2 linked regions of the Tardiphaga sp. vice304 genome follow. The protein of the gene in region 1 interacts with the protein of each later gene in a pairwise test. Links are inferred from orthologs where the notes say so. Each region holds a gene or a part of one and is shown in the gene's direction. Other genes may lie near its edges.

The links. The genes of interacting proteins can lie anywhere in the genome.
Region 2: the proteins of lon (region 1) and rplI interact in binary tests that used the Escherichia coli proteins (3 or more experiments, as listed by UniProt). The link is inferred for Tardiphaga sp. vice304 from one-to-one orthologs.

What each region holds. Positions count from the first base shown.
Region 1 is NZ_CP041402.1:2,960,300-2,968,210, forward strand. What follows is about bases 1,481-4,577. They hold lon (endopeptidase La), read left to right. Parts: upstream 1,481-1,864; coding sequence 1,865-4,291; downstream 4,292-4,577. Other genes in these bases: clpX (ATP-dependent Clp protease ATP-binding subunit ClpX), read left to right, coding at 1,481-1,538; FNL56_RS14050 (DUF4864 domain-containing protein), read right to left, coding at 4,565-4,577. Outside these bases: more of clpX, read left to right, coding at 270-1,480; more of FNL56_RS14050, read right to left, coding at 4,578-4,969; FNL56_RS14055 (alpha-D-ribose 1-methylphosphonate 5-triphosphate diphosphatase), read right to left, coding at 5,105-6,283; phnC (phosphonate ABC transporter ATP-binding protein), read left to right, coding at 7,158-7,911.
Region 2 is NZ_CP041402.1:3,110,695-3,118,348, reverse strand. What follows is about bases 3,197-6,036. They hold rplI (50S ribosomal protein L9), read left to right. Parts: upstream 3,197-4,241; coding sequence 4,242-4,832; downstream 4,833-6,036. Other genes in these bases: FNL56_RS14790 (hypothetical protein), read right to left, coding at 4,949-6,001; FNL56_RS14800 (hypothetical protein), read left to right, coding at 3,236-4,195. In the rest of the region: fabD (ACP S-malonyltransferase), read right to left, coding at 1-351; FNL56_RS14820 (hypothetical protein), read left to right, coding at 605-844; rpsF (30S ribosomal protein S6), read left to right, coding at 1,079-1,558; rpsR (30S ribosomal protein S18), read left to right, coding at 1,564-1,803; FNL56_RS14805 (metallophosphoesterase), read left to right, coding at 1,955-3,103; FNL56_RS14785 (hypothetical protein), read right to left, coding at 6,275-6,508; FNL56_RS14780 (replicative DNA helicase), read left to right, coding at 6,854-7,654.

The sequences.
Region 1 (7,911 bases):
GAATTTGATGGCGGCGCTCGCGCAGCGGGAGCAAATCACGCTATTGTCACGGTGTCAGGCACCGTTGCGATTAGCGAATTCTTGATCATCGGCTGACAGCATGGTTCGCTTAGGTGGATGGGTTAGTATTGCGGAAAGATTGAGTGCGCCATGATTCGTGCGGCATTCTGCAACGGGGTCTTTTTTGGTACGGATTTTGCTCTATCTACGGAGGAGTGCCGTAACAGGGCGACCGAACGAACTAGATCGAACGGCGGACGGAGAAGACAATGAGTAAGGTCGGCACCAGCGACTCGAAGAACACGCTGTATTGCTCGTTCTGCGGCAAGAGCCAGCACGAAGTTCGCAAATTGATCGCGGGTCCCACCGTCTTCATCTGCGACGAGTGCGTCGAGCTCTGCATGGACATCATTCGGGAGGAAAACAAATCCTCACTGGTCAAGTCGCGCGACGGAATTCCGACGCCGAAGGAAATCTGCAAGGTTCTCGATGATTACGTCATCGGCCAGAGCCATGCCAAGAAGGTCCTCTCGGTCGCGGTGCATAACCATTACAAGCGCCTCAACCACCAGACCAAGCACAATGACGTCGAACTGGCGAAGTCGAACATCCTGCTGATCGGACCGACCGGTTCGGGCAAGACGCTGCTCGCCCAGACGCTGGCGCGCATCCTCGACGTGCCGTTCACGATGGCCGACGCCACCACGCTGACCGAAGCCGGCTATGTCGGCGAGGATGTCGAGAACATCATCCTGAAGCTGCTGCAGTCGGCCGACTACAATGTCGAGCGGGCGCAGCGCGGCATCGTCTATATCGACGAAATCGACAAGATCTCGCGCAAGTCCGACAATCCCTCGATCACCCGCGACGTGTCGGGCGAGGGCGTGCAGCAGGCCTTGCTGAAGATCATGGAAGGAACCGTGGCGTCGGTGCCTCCTCAGGGCGGCCGCAAGCATCCGCAGCAGGAGTTCCTGCAGGTCGATACCACCAACATCCTGTTCATCTGCGGCGGTGCGTTCTCCGGCCTCGAAAAGATCATCTCGGCGCGCGGTCGGTCGACCTCGATCGGCTTTGCCGCCCAGGTTCTGGCGCCGGAAGACCGCCGCACCGGCGAAATCTTCCGCTTCGTAGAGCCCGAAGATCTGCTGAAGTATGGCCTGATCCCCGAATTCGTCGGTCGTCTGCCGGTCGTGGCGACGCTCGAGGATCTCGACGAGGCCTCGCTGAAGAAGATTCTGACCGATCCGAAGAACGCGCTGGTCAAGCAGTACCAGCGCCTGTTCGAGATGGAGAACATCGAGCTGACCTTCGCCGACGAGGCCCTGGGCGCGGTGGCGCGCAAGGCGATCGAACGCAAGACCGGCGCGCGCGGCCTGCGCTCCATTCTGGAAAGCATCCTGCTCGAAACGATGTTCGATCTTCCGGGTCTGGAAGGCGTCGAGGAAGTCGTGATCTCCCGCGAGGTCGTGGAAGGTACCGCTCGCCCGCTGTACATCTACGCGGACCGCGCCAACACCGAGAGCAGCGCCAGCGCCTGATCGGGCTACCGTGCTGCTTGACGAGACCTGACAAAACGGCTGCCGATCCGATCGGCAGCCGTTTTTTTTGCGAAAAAGAGTTGGCGGCAACCGTCCGCGGTGACCGGGTATTGGTACCAGTGGCAGACGCGATCGCGTCTCTTGACACCCCCCCGAGCCATAGCCACCTTAGGCTTTCGGCGAACATCTTTCCTCCCCCAAGATTCGCTATTACGATCCGGACAAGCGGAGCCTGAGGCGGCCGAGTGAGATGGAAAATCGGCACCTTGTGGCGGTTGCGCAAAGAGCGGACCGCGAGCAGGGGGGTACAGCAAAAGGATTGGGCCATGACTGCCTCCAAACCCCGGCCAACTATCATTCACGGCGAAAGCCACTCTTATCCGGTGCTGCCGCTGCGCGACATCGTGGTCTTCCCGCACATGATCGTGCCGCTGTTCGTCGGCCGCGAGAAATCGATCCGTGCCCTCGAAGAGGTGATGAAGAGCGACGCGCTGATCATGCTCGCCACGCAGAAGAATGCGTCGGACGACGATCCGGCCCCGGATTCCATCTACGAGATCGGCACGCTCGCCAGCGTGCTGCAGCTCCTGAAGCTTCCCGACGGTACTGTGAAGGTCCTCGTGGAAGGCCTCGAGCGCGCCAAGGTCGAGAAGTATTCCGACCGTGCCGAATACTATGAAGCCACTGCCACCGCGCTGGCCGACACCGATGCTACCTCGGTCGAGGCGGAAGCGCTGTCGCGCTCGGTCGTGTCCGACTTCGAGAGCTATGTGAAGCTCAACAAGAAGATCTCCGCCGAGGTCGTCGGCGTCGTGCAGGCTATCACCGATTTCGCCAAGCTCGGCGATACGGTCGCGTCGCATCTCGCCGTCAAGATTGCGGATCGCCAGGGCATCCTGGAGACGCTGTCGGTCACCGCGCGCCTGGAGAAGGTGCTCGGCCTGATGGAGAGCGAGATCTCGGTGTTGCAGGTCGAGAAGCGCATCCGCAGCCGCGTCAAGCGGCAGATGGAGAAGACCCAGCGCGAGTACTACCTCAACGAGCAGATGAAGGCGATCCAGAAGGAACTCGGCGACGACGAAGGTCGCGACGAGCTGGCCGACATCGAGGAGAAGATCGCCAAGACCAAGCTGTCCAAGGAAGCCCGCGAGAAGGCGCAGCACGAGCTGAAGAAGCTGCGCCAGATGTCGCCGATGTCCGCGGAAGCGACCGTCGTGCGCAACTACCTCGACTGGCTGCTGTCGATTCCATGGAACAAGAAGTCCAAGGTCAAGAAGGACCTCGCCGCGGCGCAGGCCGTGCTCGACGAGGACCACTATGGCCTGGAGAAGGTCAAGGACCGCATCGTGGAGTATCTCGCGGTGCAGACCCGGGCCAACAAGCTGTCGGGCCCGATCCTGTGCCTCGTCGGTCCTCCCGGCGTCGGCAAGACCTCGCTCGGCAAGTCGATCGCGAAAGCGACCGGACGTGAGTTCGTGCGCGTGTCGCTCGGCGGCGTGCGCGACGAGGCGGAGATCCGCGGCCATCGCCGGACCTATATCGGTTCGATGCCCGGCAAGATCATCCAGTCGATGCGCAAGGCCAAGACCTCGAACCCGCTGTTCCTGCTCGACGAGATCGACAAGATGGGCGCCGATTTCCGCGGCGATCCGTCGTCCGCGCTGCTCGAGGTCCTGGACCCCGAGCAGAACGGCACCTTCGCCGACCACTATCTGGAAGTGGACTACGACCTGTCCAACGTGATGTTCATCACCACGGCGAACACCCTGAATATTCCGGGGCCGCTGATGGACCGCATGGAGATCATCCGGATCGCCGGTTACACCGAGAACGAGAAGGTCGAGATCGCGCGCAAGCACCTGATCCCGGTCGCGCTCTCCAAGCACGGTCTGGACAGCAAGGAATGGTCGATCGACGACGACGCCCTGCTGCTGATGATCCGCCGCTACACCCGCGAGGCGGGCGTGCGTAATCTCGAGCGCGAGCTCTCCACACTGGCCCGCAAGGCCGTGAAGGAGCTGATGCTCTCGAAGAAGAAGGTGGTGAAGGTCACCGAGAAGAATATCGAGGAATTCCTCGGCATTCCGAAATATCGCTTCGGCGAGATCGAGCTCGACGACCAGGTGGGCGTCGTGACCGGTCTGGCGTGGACCGATGTCGGCGGCGAGTTGCTGACCATCGAAGGCGTGATGATGCCCGGCAAGGGCCGCATGACCGTCACCGGCAATCTGCGGGACGTGATGAAGGAATCGATCTCGGCGGCGGCGTCCTACGTCCGCTCGCGCGCGATCACCTTCGGGATCGAACCGCCTTTGTTCGAGCGGCGCGACATCCACGTCCACGTGCCGGAAGGGGCGACCCCGAAGGACGGCCCGTCGGCCGGCGTGGCGATGGCCACGACGATCGTGTCGGTGCTGACCGGCATTCCGATCCGGCACGATCTTGCCATGACCGGCGAAATCACGCTGCGCGGCCGGATCCTGCCGATCGGCGGATTGAAGGAGAAGTTGCTGGCAGCGGCCCGCGGCGGCATCAAGACGGTGCTGATCCCCGAGGACAATGCCAAGGACCTCACCGAGATCTCCGACGCCATCAAGGGCGGCATGACCATCATTCCGGTCGCCCGGATGGATGACGTGATCGCCAACGCCCTGGTGCGCAAGCCGATCCCGATCGAGTGGGAAGAGGACACCAAGCTGCCGGTCAAGCCGGACGCCGCCGACGAAGCCGGCAGCGGCCTCACCGCGCACTAAGGATCGATCCTCACGACGACATCAGCGGCGCCCTTCGGGGCGCCGCTTTTTTGTGGGATGTGCCGACGTATTGCAGGCATCAGCGACGCCCCGTCACCTCTCCCCGTCGGGAGAGGTCGGTTATTCGAGCGTCAGCTCGAATATCCGGGCGAGGGGGTCTCGCGCCATCGATAGACCGTATCCCCTCACCCCCGCCCTCTCCCACAGGGAGAGGGGGCGCACGGCCTGAGCGTCGCTGGGGCAATGGCTAGATCATAGGAGTGCGCGCGGTGCTTACGCCGAGGTGCCGACCGCCTTCAGCGTGCAGCCGATGATTTTCAGGCTGCCGTCGGGCTGGACCTCCAGAAAGTACAGCGCATCCCACGGCACGCCTTCGGTATCGACGATGCGGACGTCCTGCTCGATTCGACCGCCGACGCTGCGCGAATCCGTGAAGTCGAAACTCTTGTGGCGATACACCGGCGCGTAGCCGCTGCGGACCATCGCCATGAAGGTGTCGGGATCGCCGAACATGCGCTGCAGCGCCGGCGCGGCATGAGAGTAGGCGGCCGCGGCATCGTCGCGGGCGAGCGCCTGTTCCTGCGCGCGGATCTCGTTTTGCGCAGCGGCGACATCGTCGGCCCGCGCGGGGGCAGCCAGGCCCAGCAGCAGCGCAACCAGTAGAACGGCTACTCGCATGTATCTCTCCCGTGCAGGCGACGGGCTATGCCGCCGGGCCATGCTGACAGATACTGGCAGGCCGGGCGTTTGGTTGCAGAGAATGCGCGAAAACCCGGCGACGGCGGCCCCCCGCCGTCGCCGCGAAGGCCGCGCCTATTCCGCGGCGAGCGCGCGGGCCGGGCCCGCCTGCAGCAGGCGGCCGGCGTCGGTCAGATGCACCAATCGCCCGTTGGCGACCACCGCGACGATGCGCGGCCGTAGCGCCACGCTGTCGTCGATCAGCACCAGATCGGCCCGTCGGCCTTCGGCGATCACACCACGGTCGGTCAGGCCGGCCGCCGCCGCCGGATTGGCCGAAATCAGCGCCCAGGCCTGCGGCAGCGGCAGGATGCCGTCGGCGACAAGCCGGAACGCGGCCAGCAGTTGCGCGGGATAATAGTAATCCGACGCGAGAATCGAGCACAGGCCCTTGGCGATCATGTCGGATGCGCGGGTCCAGCCGGTGTGGCTGCCGCCGCGCACCACGTTCGGCGCGCCGAACACGATGAAGTCGCCGGCGTCCGCGGCGGCAACCGCGGTTTCCTCGTTGATGGGAAACTCCGCAATGGCCACGCCGAGCGCGCGGAAGTCGCTGCGCATGTCGGGTGTCATGTCATCATGCGACAGCGTCGGCACCTTTGCCGCCTTGGCCGCCTGCGCGAGGCGCGCGATCGACGCCGGCACGGCATCGGCGCGCGACAGCACGCGCTCGACCAGGAGGCCGAACGCCTCGCTGCTGAGGCCGCTGCGCTCGACCATGCGGGCGCGCTTCGCGGGTTTAAAGATCCCGGTCAGGTCCATGTGGTCGTTGAACGCCAGCAGGTCGATGCGGCCGTCAGCCAGCCACTGCAGGATCTCGGTCTCGGCGTCGAGATTGTAGGTCTCCTGGCGCAGATGGAAGCGGGTGTCGGCGGCCAGCTGCGGCCGCAGCGTCTCGATCGCCTGCAGCAGCAGTCGCGCATTCTCGGCGCCGCGCAGCCCGGGCTCCCATGACCAGGTGGTGCCGTGGAAAACCGTGGTGATGCCATTGGCTATCGCCTGGCGGTCGCTGTCGATGAGGGCGACGTCAACGGGGAAATCGACGCCGGGGCGCGGCATCAATTGACGCTCGAAGGCGTCGCCATGCAGGTCGACGATTCCCGGCAGCACCAGCAGGCCGCCGGCGTCGACACCGAGGCCATGCGCGTGGTCATGTCCGATGGCGGCGATGCTGCCGCCGTAGATCTGCAGCGAGGTTTCGACGAGTTCGTGGCCGAGCAGGGTGCGTCCGCCGTCAATGAAAATATTCGTCATGTCTCTGCCGTTTGCTGGGCGGCGGGCGCCGCGCCGCCAGATTGGTACTTGTCGAGAAAATCTTCCACCGAAAGTTTGCGAAAGTCGGGCAGGGCCTGGCGCAGCGTCGCGTGGTCCCAGTCCTACCACGCCAGCTCGCCGAGCCGGGCGGCTACGTCTTCCGGAAAGCGGCGGCGAATGATGCGCGCGGGATTGCCGGCGACGATCGTATAGGCCGGCACATCCCTGGTCACGATGGCGCCGGCGGCGATCACCGCTCCGGTGCCGATATGGCGGCCGGGCAGCACGATGGCGCCGTGACCGATCCAGACGTCATGGCCGATCGTGACATGAGGCGCGCGGCGCCATTCGAAGAATTCGGCGTCGTCGGCCTCTCCCGGAAAATAGGCGCTGGCGCGATAGGTGAAATGCGCCTGCGTGGCGCGGTGCATGGGATGGTTGCCGGGATTGATCCGCGTCATGGCGGCGATAGAGACGAATTTTCCGATCGTCGTGTAGGTGACCTGCGCGTCATTCACGACATAGGAGTAGTCGCCCATCGCGACTTCCTGCAGGACCGTACGCGCGCCGACCTCGCAATAGGCGCCGAGCGTGGCCTCGACCAGTCGCGCGGTCGGATCGACCGACGGCACCGGTGAGAGTTTCTTTTCGGTCATGGATACTCCTGCAGGAAAGGCTCGGCGGCGATGCCGCTCATAAGGACACAGCGGTGCGCGTGGTTCTCTTCGATCGGTTCCGTGACGACAGCGTGACGTTTCGATGATGATCACCGAAAAGTCCCAGCCTGGGGACTGCGCGGCGGTGGATTGGCGATGTCATATCACTGTCAACCATGGGCGTTACGGCTTGCGTTCTATTGCTTTGGGAGTACGGCATGCTGGTGGTTGATAATCTGACGTGCCGCTTCGGCGCCAAGGCGGCGGTCGATCATGCGTCGTTCGAGATAGCCTCCGGCGCCTTCGTCGGCGTGATCGGTCGCTCCGGCGCCGGCAAATCGACGCTGCTGCGGATGATCAACCGGCTGGCGGAGCCGACCTCGGGCCGCATCCAGTATGACGGCGTCGATATCACGGCGTTGCGTGGTCGCGATCTCCGGCAGTGGCGCGCGCGCTCGGCGATGATCTTCCAGCAGTTCAATCTGGTCGGTCGTCTCGACGTGCTGACCAACGTGCTGATGGGCCGGCTGTCCGAGATGCCGCAATGGCGTTCTCTGACCCAGATGTGGCCCGAGCAGGACCGCGCTCTGGCAATGTCGGCGCTCGAGCAATTCGATATGGCCTCGCTGGCGGCGCAACGCGCCGATCAACTTTCCGGCGGCCAGCAGCAGCGCGTCGCCATTGCGCGTGCGCTGGTGCAGCAGCCCGACATCATTCTCGCCGACGAGCCGATCGCATCATTGGATCCGCGCAATACCCGCATCGTGATGGATGCACTGCTGCGCATCAACAAGCATTTCGGCATCACCGTGATGTGCAACCTGCATTCGCTCGATCTGGCGCGGACCTATTGCGACCGGTTGATCGGCATGTCCGCGGGCCGCGTGGTGTTCGACGGGGCGCCGGCCGCGCTGACCGAAAGCATCGCCCGCGAGCTCTACGACCTGGAAGCCGACGAGGTGATGGGAAGGA
Region 2 (7,654 bases), 150 kb from region 1 along the record:
CAGCAGCCGTGCCGCATCCGAAATCGACAGGCTGCCGGCGGCGGCCAGCGCCGAATATTCGCCGAGCGAATGGCCGGCCACGAACGCCGCATCGCGGGCCAGCGAAATGCCGGCTTCAGCCTCGAGCACCCGCATCGTCGCCAGCGACACCGCCATCAAGGCCGGCTGAGCGTTTTCGGTGAGCTGCAGGGTCTCGGCCGGGCCGTCCCAGATAATGGACGTCAGCTTCTCGCCGAGCGCCGAATCGACCTCCTCAAAAACCGCACGCGCCGCAGGAAAGGCATCGGCCAGTGTCTTGCCCATGCCGACGACCTGGGAGCCCTGCCCTGGAAAGGTGAATGCTGCGGTCATGAAATCCCCCCGAACGACGTAAAGTTGCGCCGTAAGACACCGGGCGAGGCCGCGCTGTCAAGCCGCCGGCAGGCCAGCCCGCTTCAGCCTGCCGCTGTCATCCCGTCGGAATTTGCCGGCCGTGAATGCATCGCCGCCGGGGCATCAACCAAAGAAACAAGGCCATGCAGTTTTTTGCAGCGCCGGACGTTAGCCGTTAATGTATGTCGCATAACGGGCAGAACGCACGATGCCGACGTAGCGAAAGAAGCTAATGAACATCGTCAAGGTTCCACCGCCGCTTGCCGATGAAGGCTTGGGACTCTTGCACCGCAATCTTAACTGGCTGTTGAGCGGGACCGATGCGCGATCGGCCGAAGTGCATGCGCAGTTGCTGCAACACGTGCAGCTCAGCCAGTCCACGCTGGTCATATTGACCCTGCTTTGGCCGACGTTGTGGATCTGTGTCCGCAGGCCTACCCGGCCGATCTTCCGGATACGACCATCCGGGTGACCTCCTGAGCCGGCTTTCCCTTGCCATTTCGTTGGAATCCCGTATAAGCCCCCGATCCGCAGACCCCGGCCGGGAGCTGAACGGACGGCCTCAGCAATTTAACGTTCGAATTGATGTGGCAGGGCCAGTTGGCCCGTCGTCCCGTGCTTCCGCCTTCTGAGCAATATCGAGTCCTTTCCAAGAGGGTTCGAAGGGCTTGCCGCCGGGCGACGCGCTAACAAGGAAAGGACGCCCATGGCTCTCTACGAGCATGTATTTCTCGCGCGCCAGGACGCGAGCGCCCAGCAGGTCGAGGACCTCACGGCACAGATGACCGCGATCATCGAAGGTACCGGCGGCAAGGTCGTGAAGATGGAAAACTGGGGCGTTCGCTCCCTGACCTATCGCATGAACAAGAACCGCAAGGCGCACTTCGTTCTGATGAACATCGATGCCCCGTCGGCGGCGATCACCGAGATCGAGCGCCAGGAGCGCATTTCGGAAGACGTCATCCGCTATCTGACCATCCGCGTCGAAGAGCACGAGGAAGGCCCGTCGGCGATGATGCGCAAGGCCGATCGCGATCGTGATCGCGACGACCGTGGCGGCGGTTTCCGTGGCGACCGCGAAGGCGGTGGTTTCCGTGGCGATCGTGAAGCCGGTGGCTTCCGTGGTGATCGCGGCCCGCGTCGTCCCCGTGACGACGAAGGCGCAACTGCATCGGTTGAGGAGTAAGAATCATGGCTGAAGCTGGTGCACGCCGTCCGTTTTTCCGCCGTCGCAAGACCTGCCCGTTCACGGGTCCGAACGCGCCGAAGATCGACTACAAGGATTCCAAGCTGTTGATGCGTTACGTTTCCGAGCGCGGCAAGATCGTGCCGAGCCGCATCACCGCCGTCTCCGCCAAGAAGCAGCGTGAACTCGCCCGCGCCATCAAGCGCTCGCGTTTCCTCGGTCTGCTGCCCTACGTCATCAAGTAAAATCAGCCCACGGCACCCGTGCCGCGGCTGGATTGATCAAAACGATTGCAGCCCGCGACATTCCTGTCGCGGGCTGTTTCTTTTTCAGGCCTGCCGCGTTGTTCAGTTCCGGCCGCCTGATCGACGCGACCTCTTCCGACGGAGATATCCGATTTTTCATCTCATTTTCGGCCTGCCCTGGCTTGTCGTGGTCACCCGCTTCCTGTGGCCGCTGCAGCTGCCGCTCGCGGCCAAGCTCGCCGCCGCCGTCCTGCTGCTGATCGCCGCGCAATATCATCTGTGGAGCCGGCTCTCCTCGGGCTCGGTGTTCGCGCCCGAATTCCCGCGCGCCGTGGTGATGCTGTTCAACTGGGCGTTTGGCGCCATCGTGCTTCTGGCGGCGATGCAAGTGTTGCTTGACGTCGCCACGCTGCTGGCGATGCTGGTGCACAGCGGCGTGCACGTGCCGGACGGCGTCCGCTATACGATGGCTGCCGTCGTCGCCGTGCTCGCCGCGATCGGCGTCCACCAGGCGACCCGGGTGCCTGACCTCAAGGACGTCGAGATCGCCATTCCAGATCTGCCCTCGCAGTTCGACGGCTACACGATGCTGCAACTGACCGACCTTCACATCAGCCGGCTGTTCCCAGCGAAATGGACGCGTGCGGTGGTCGACAAATCCAATGCGCTGGATGCCGATCTGATCGTCATTACCGGCGACCTGATCGACGGCAGCCTTGCCATCCGCCGCGACGACGTCGAACCGTTGCGCGACCTGCGGGCCAAGGACGGTGTCTACGCGATCCCCGGCAACCACGAATATTTCTTCAGCTATCGCCCATGGATGACGCACTTCGCTGGAATGGGCATGCGGATCCTTGAAAATGGCCATGCGCTTCTCGACCGCGACGGCAGTCGACTGGTTCTCGCCGGCGTCACCGACGCCTCGGCGCCGGCGACCGGAAACCCGGCGCCGGACCTGACTGCCGCGATCAGGGGCGCGCCAGCCGGCGTGCCCGTCATTCTGCTCGACCATCAACCCAGAAATGCCCGGCATGCCGCAGCCGCCGGTGTCGCGCTACAACTCTCCGGCCATACCCACGGCGGCATGGTCAGCGGCCTCGATCGCCTCGCCGCGCGCGCCAACGCCGGTTACATCTCCGGCCGCTACGACGTCGAGGGCATGACGCTGTACGTCAACAACGGCACCGCGCTATGGCCGGGGTTTGCCCTGCGGCTGGGACGCCCTTCGGAGCTGACCAGGATCACACTACGTCAAGTCTCGGGCCCCTTGATGAGTTCTCGCTTACTCGACCGTTGATTCCGGCCCTGCAATGGCCTAGAAGGCGTCCACGCGGTGGATGCATATGCCAACCGCATACTCAAATAGTTGGTCACGCTGCGGAATTTCCGTTGACGTCGATCTAACCGCTCAAAGGGGGCGGGACAGCGCATGCTTACCACCTTCCTGATCGCGCTTTCCGCGGGCGCTGCGTCCGCGCTGATGTTCGCCTCGCTGTTGTCGGGCTCGCTGATCGCTATCCCCCTGTTCTATTTTTCGCCGCTGCCGTTGGTGGTGGCGGGCCTCGGCTGGGGCCCGGTCGCCGCCTCGATCGGCGGCATCATGGCCGCCACCGGCCTTGGCCTCTTGTTCGGCATGTCGTTTCTCGCCGTGTTCGTCGTGACCGTCGCACTGCCGGCGTGGTGGCTTGGCCATCTCGCGCTGCTCGGCCGCCGCGTTGCCGCCGTCCCCGCCGCCAATGGCACGCCGGCCACCGCCCCGGTCATCGAATGGTATCCGGTCGGCCGCCTGCTGCTGTGGGTCGCGGGCTTTGCCGCGCTGACCACGATGGGCGCCCTTCTCACGCTCGGTTCCGACAGCGCCGCCATCCACGACGCGCTGCGCCCGATGCTGGTGCGCATCATGCAGGCCTCCGACGTGCCGTCCAGCGACCGCAACGTCGCGGCTACCCTGGCCATGGCGCCGGCCGCTGCCGCCCTTGTTGCGATCATGACGCTGACGCTCAATTTGTGGGTCGCCGGCCGCATCACCGCAACGTCCGGCCGGCTGCAGCGCTCCTGGCCCGACCTGACCACCACGGCAATGCCGCCGATGACCCTGGTGGCATTGTGCGTGGCGATCGCCCTGACCTTCCAGGATGGCCTGATCGGCATCTTCGCGATGATCGTCAGCGCCACGCTGATCATGGCCTTCGCCCTCACCGGCTTCGCCACGCTGCATATGCTGACCCGTAACCTGAAGAACCGCGCGCTGTGGCTCGGCTCGGCCTATGCGCTGGTGACCTTTCTGGTGTGGCCGATCGCCGCTTTGGTCGTGCTGGGCCTGGCCGATGCCTTCTTCGGATTTCGCGACCGCTTGGCGCAGCGGCCGCCGCCGCCCCCGGCGGCCTGATCCCCCTTCACCCAACCCGAACCTCAACCAACCAAAGGAGATTAAGATGGAAGTCATTTTGCTGGAGCGCGTCGCCAAACTTGGCCAGATGGGCGAAGTCGTCCGCGTCAAGGACGGCTATGCCCGCAACTTCCTGCTCAAGCGCAACAAGGCGCTGCGCGCCACCGCGATGAACCGCTCGAAGTTCGAAGGCATGAAGGCCGACCTCGAGGCGCGTAACCTCGTCGCCAAGGAAGAAGCCACCGTGGTTGCCGGCAAGATCGACGGTCGCAACGTCGTCGTGCTGCGTCAGGCTTCGGAAACCGGCCAGCTGTTCGGCTCGGTCACCGTGCGCGACATCATCGCGACCTTCGAGAGCGACGGCGTCACCTTCGCACGCAGCCAGGTGCTGCTCGACGCCCCGATCAAGACCATCGGCAAGCACAAGATCTCGATCGCCGTGCATCCGGAAGTCGAAGTCAGCGTCAGCGTCACGGTTGCCCGTTCGGAAGCCGAAGCCGAGCGCATCAACCGCGGCGAAGACATTTCGAGCCGTCAGGAAGACCAGGACGCTGCTGCCGAGGCACTGGCCGCCGCCGGCGAGTTCTTCGATCCCGACGCCCGCCCGAGCGACGAAGACGAAGGCGACGACAAGTAAGCGTCGCCCTTTCGCCGTCTCGACAAACAAAGAAGCCCGGCCTGATCACAGGCCGGGCTTTTTGCTGTTGGGGTCCGGGCGTCCGTTCCACGGACGCCCGGACCTGTTGCGACGTGTTATCGCGCGGCCGGCGGCACCGCATCGCCCGGCGGCGTCAGGGGTACCGGCGACAATGCGGGCTCGGTCGGGCGCGGTGCGGGCGCAGGCGCGACCGGTGCGGAAGAAGAGGGCTCGACGGCGGGCCGCGATTCCTGCTCTGGCTTCGGTTCGGGCTTGAGCTCCGGCGCCGGCTTCGGCGCCGGCGTAACCGCCGGAACCGGATCGGCCCGAAGCGGCATTGCCGGTGCGGGCTCTGGCCGGGGCTCGGGCTTCACCGGCTCGGGTCTGGTCTCCTCGACCGGACGAGCGACCGGCTTGGCGTCTTGCTTCGGCGGAGCCATTTCGGGCTTCGCATCGGCCTTCGGCGGCTCTTCCTGGCCGCGACGGTTCTTCTTGGCGGCCTTCGGCTTGCCGGGGCGAACCGGCTCGCTTTCGATCGGGACCGGGGGCTCTCCCAGCACGGCAGGCCTTGCGGCGGCCGGCGGTGCCGCTTCGGTCGGCCGGACGGCGTCGGACTTCTGGCGTTCCAGGCGCCGCGCCGCGCGTTCGGCGGCGCGCTTCTGCCGCGCCGTCATCGGCGGCTCGGCGTCCGGCCGGGCGGCTTCTTGCGGCGGCTCGGCGGGCTTGCGGCCGAAATTGAAGAACGAGGGCGATTCCGCTGCCGGCGCAGGTGCTGCGGCAGCCGGCGCGTTTTCCGGCCTTGAGTCAGGTCTTGCGTCAGGCCTTGCCTCTGGCCGAGCCTCGACCGGCCGGCGCGGGGCCACCAGATCCTGGCCCTGCCGGGTCAACCCGCCGCCGCGCGGATCGTTGGCGCCGTTGGAAATCACATAGGCCGACAGCTGCGAGGCCATGTCGGTGCTGGTCGTATAGTGCTGGCGCAGGAAGCCCGGCAGCGAACCCGGAGCGACCGACTTCAGCAGGCCGCGCGGACTCTTGTGGCAAACCGCGCAGGAGCCCGAGAAGATCTGTGAGGGCGATTTGCCGGCTTCGAGATTTTGGGCTTGGGCCGGCACTGCCGCGACGCTCAACACAAGCATCGCCGTGGCCACGCCGAGCACTCGGCTCAACATTCTAATTCTCCGAATATGGAAGCGCCGCGAATGCGGCGGAACCGTTGTATCCGAAACTCCCGCGAATGGAAGCCGGCCGAAAACTCAAACGCGTGATATGCGAGTTCTGTCTGCCGGGCATCGGGCTGCTGCTAAGAATTGCGCATCGCTGGATCAATATCGCGGGATCTGGTGAAGCGCACCGCGGCCGGAACGACGTTATTCGCGAGAAATAGCGTGCGGCGAGATCCGGAATCGGGGCTTTAATTGTGCGAAACCGACCTGGCAGGTTGCCTAACCGCGATGGAACACGGCGGGCGAACGGGAACATCCGAACTGAGAAAAACGGTTGGATGCAGATCGCGTCGTCGTCGGGCGTGCCAGCCGCGCGCGCATGGCGCGCATGGCTGAATCATCACACGGCACGTCGCTGAGCCGTTCGACGCTATCGAGCGTTTCTACGAGGCCGAAGAGCCAGTCGCGGCTGCCGTCGAACGTCGCGCGCTTTGTCTCTTGCAGAAGGGCCATCGTGCGTTCCTTGCCTGTTGCGTAACCAACCTCGCGCAACGGTCACGGTTCCTGCTGGTGTTACGAATTGTCACCGACGATGTCAGGCTGTTCCCGATGAGTGTCCGGAACGTGGCGACGGGTTCAATCGCCAAATGAAATTCTCGCCATGTGGCGGGGCACGGGCCATGAACACGCCGATCCCCGTCAAGGTTGTCTGCCGGCAACTTACGATTAATCCACACTTAATGAGCGTGGTGCATAACGCGCCAACTTCCGCTTTCCCTTCGACGTCCGATGGCGCTTTATCGCGCCGCGCCTCCATGAATGGCCGCGTAACTGACGAATTTTGAAGTAAAATCAGACATGGCCACATTCGATTCGAACAACATCGTCAAACTGACGCAGGAACCGGGCGCGCCCGCGTTCCGCACCGCACCGCATAATATCGAGGCGGAGCAGAGCGTTCTTGGCGCCATGCTGGTGAACAACGACGCCTTCTACCGGGTGTCGGACTTCCTGAAGCCCGACCATTTCTTCGAGCCGATCCACCAGACGATCTATGACACCGCCAGCAGCATCATCCGCGCCGGCAAGGTCGCCACCCCCGTGACGCTGAAGACGTTCCTGCCGGCCGACACCGACCTCGGCGGCATGACCGTCGGCCAGTACCTCGCCCGGCTGGCGGCCGAAGCCACCACCATCATTAATACCCACGACTACGGCCGCACGATCTATGAACTGGCGATCCGCCGGCAGTTGATCAATGTCGGCGAGGACATGGTCAACGTCGCCTATGACGCGCCGGTGGACTTTGCGCCGCGCGCGCAGATCGAGGACGCCGAGCGCCGGCTGTACGAGCTGGCCGAAGCCGGCCGCTACGACGGCGGCTTCCAGAAGTTCTCGCAGGCGATGAAGACCGCGCTGGACATGGCGGCCAACGCCTACCACCGCGAGGGCAAGCTGTCCGGCATCTCGACCGGCATGAAGGATCTCGACGCCCGCCTCGGCGGGTTGCAGGCGTCCGATCTCGTGGTGCTGGCCGGCCGCCCCGGCATGGGCAAGACCGCGCTGGCCACCAACATCGCCTACAATATCGCCCGTGCCTACCAGCATGAATTGCAGCCCGACGGCACCAAGAAGACCGTCAATGGCGGCATCGTCGGC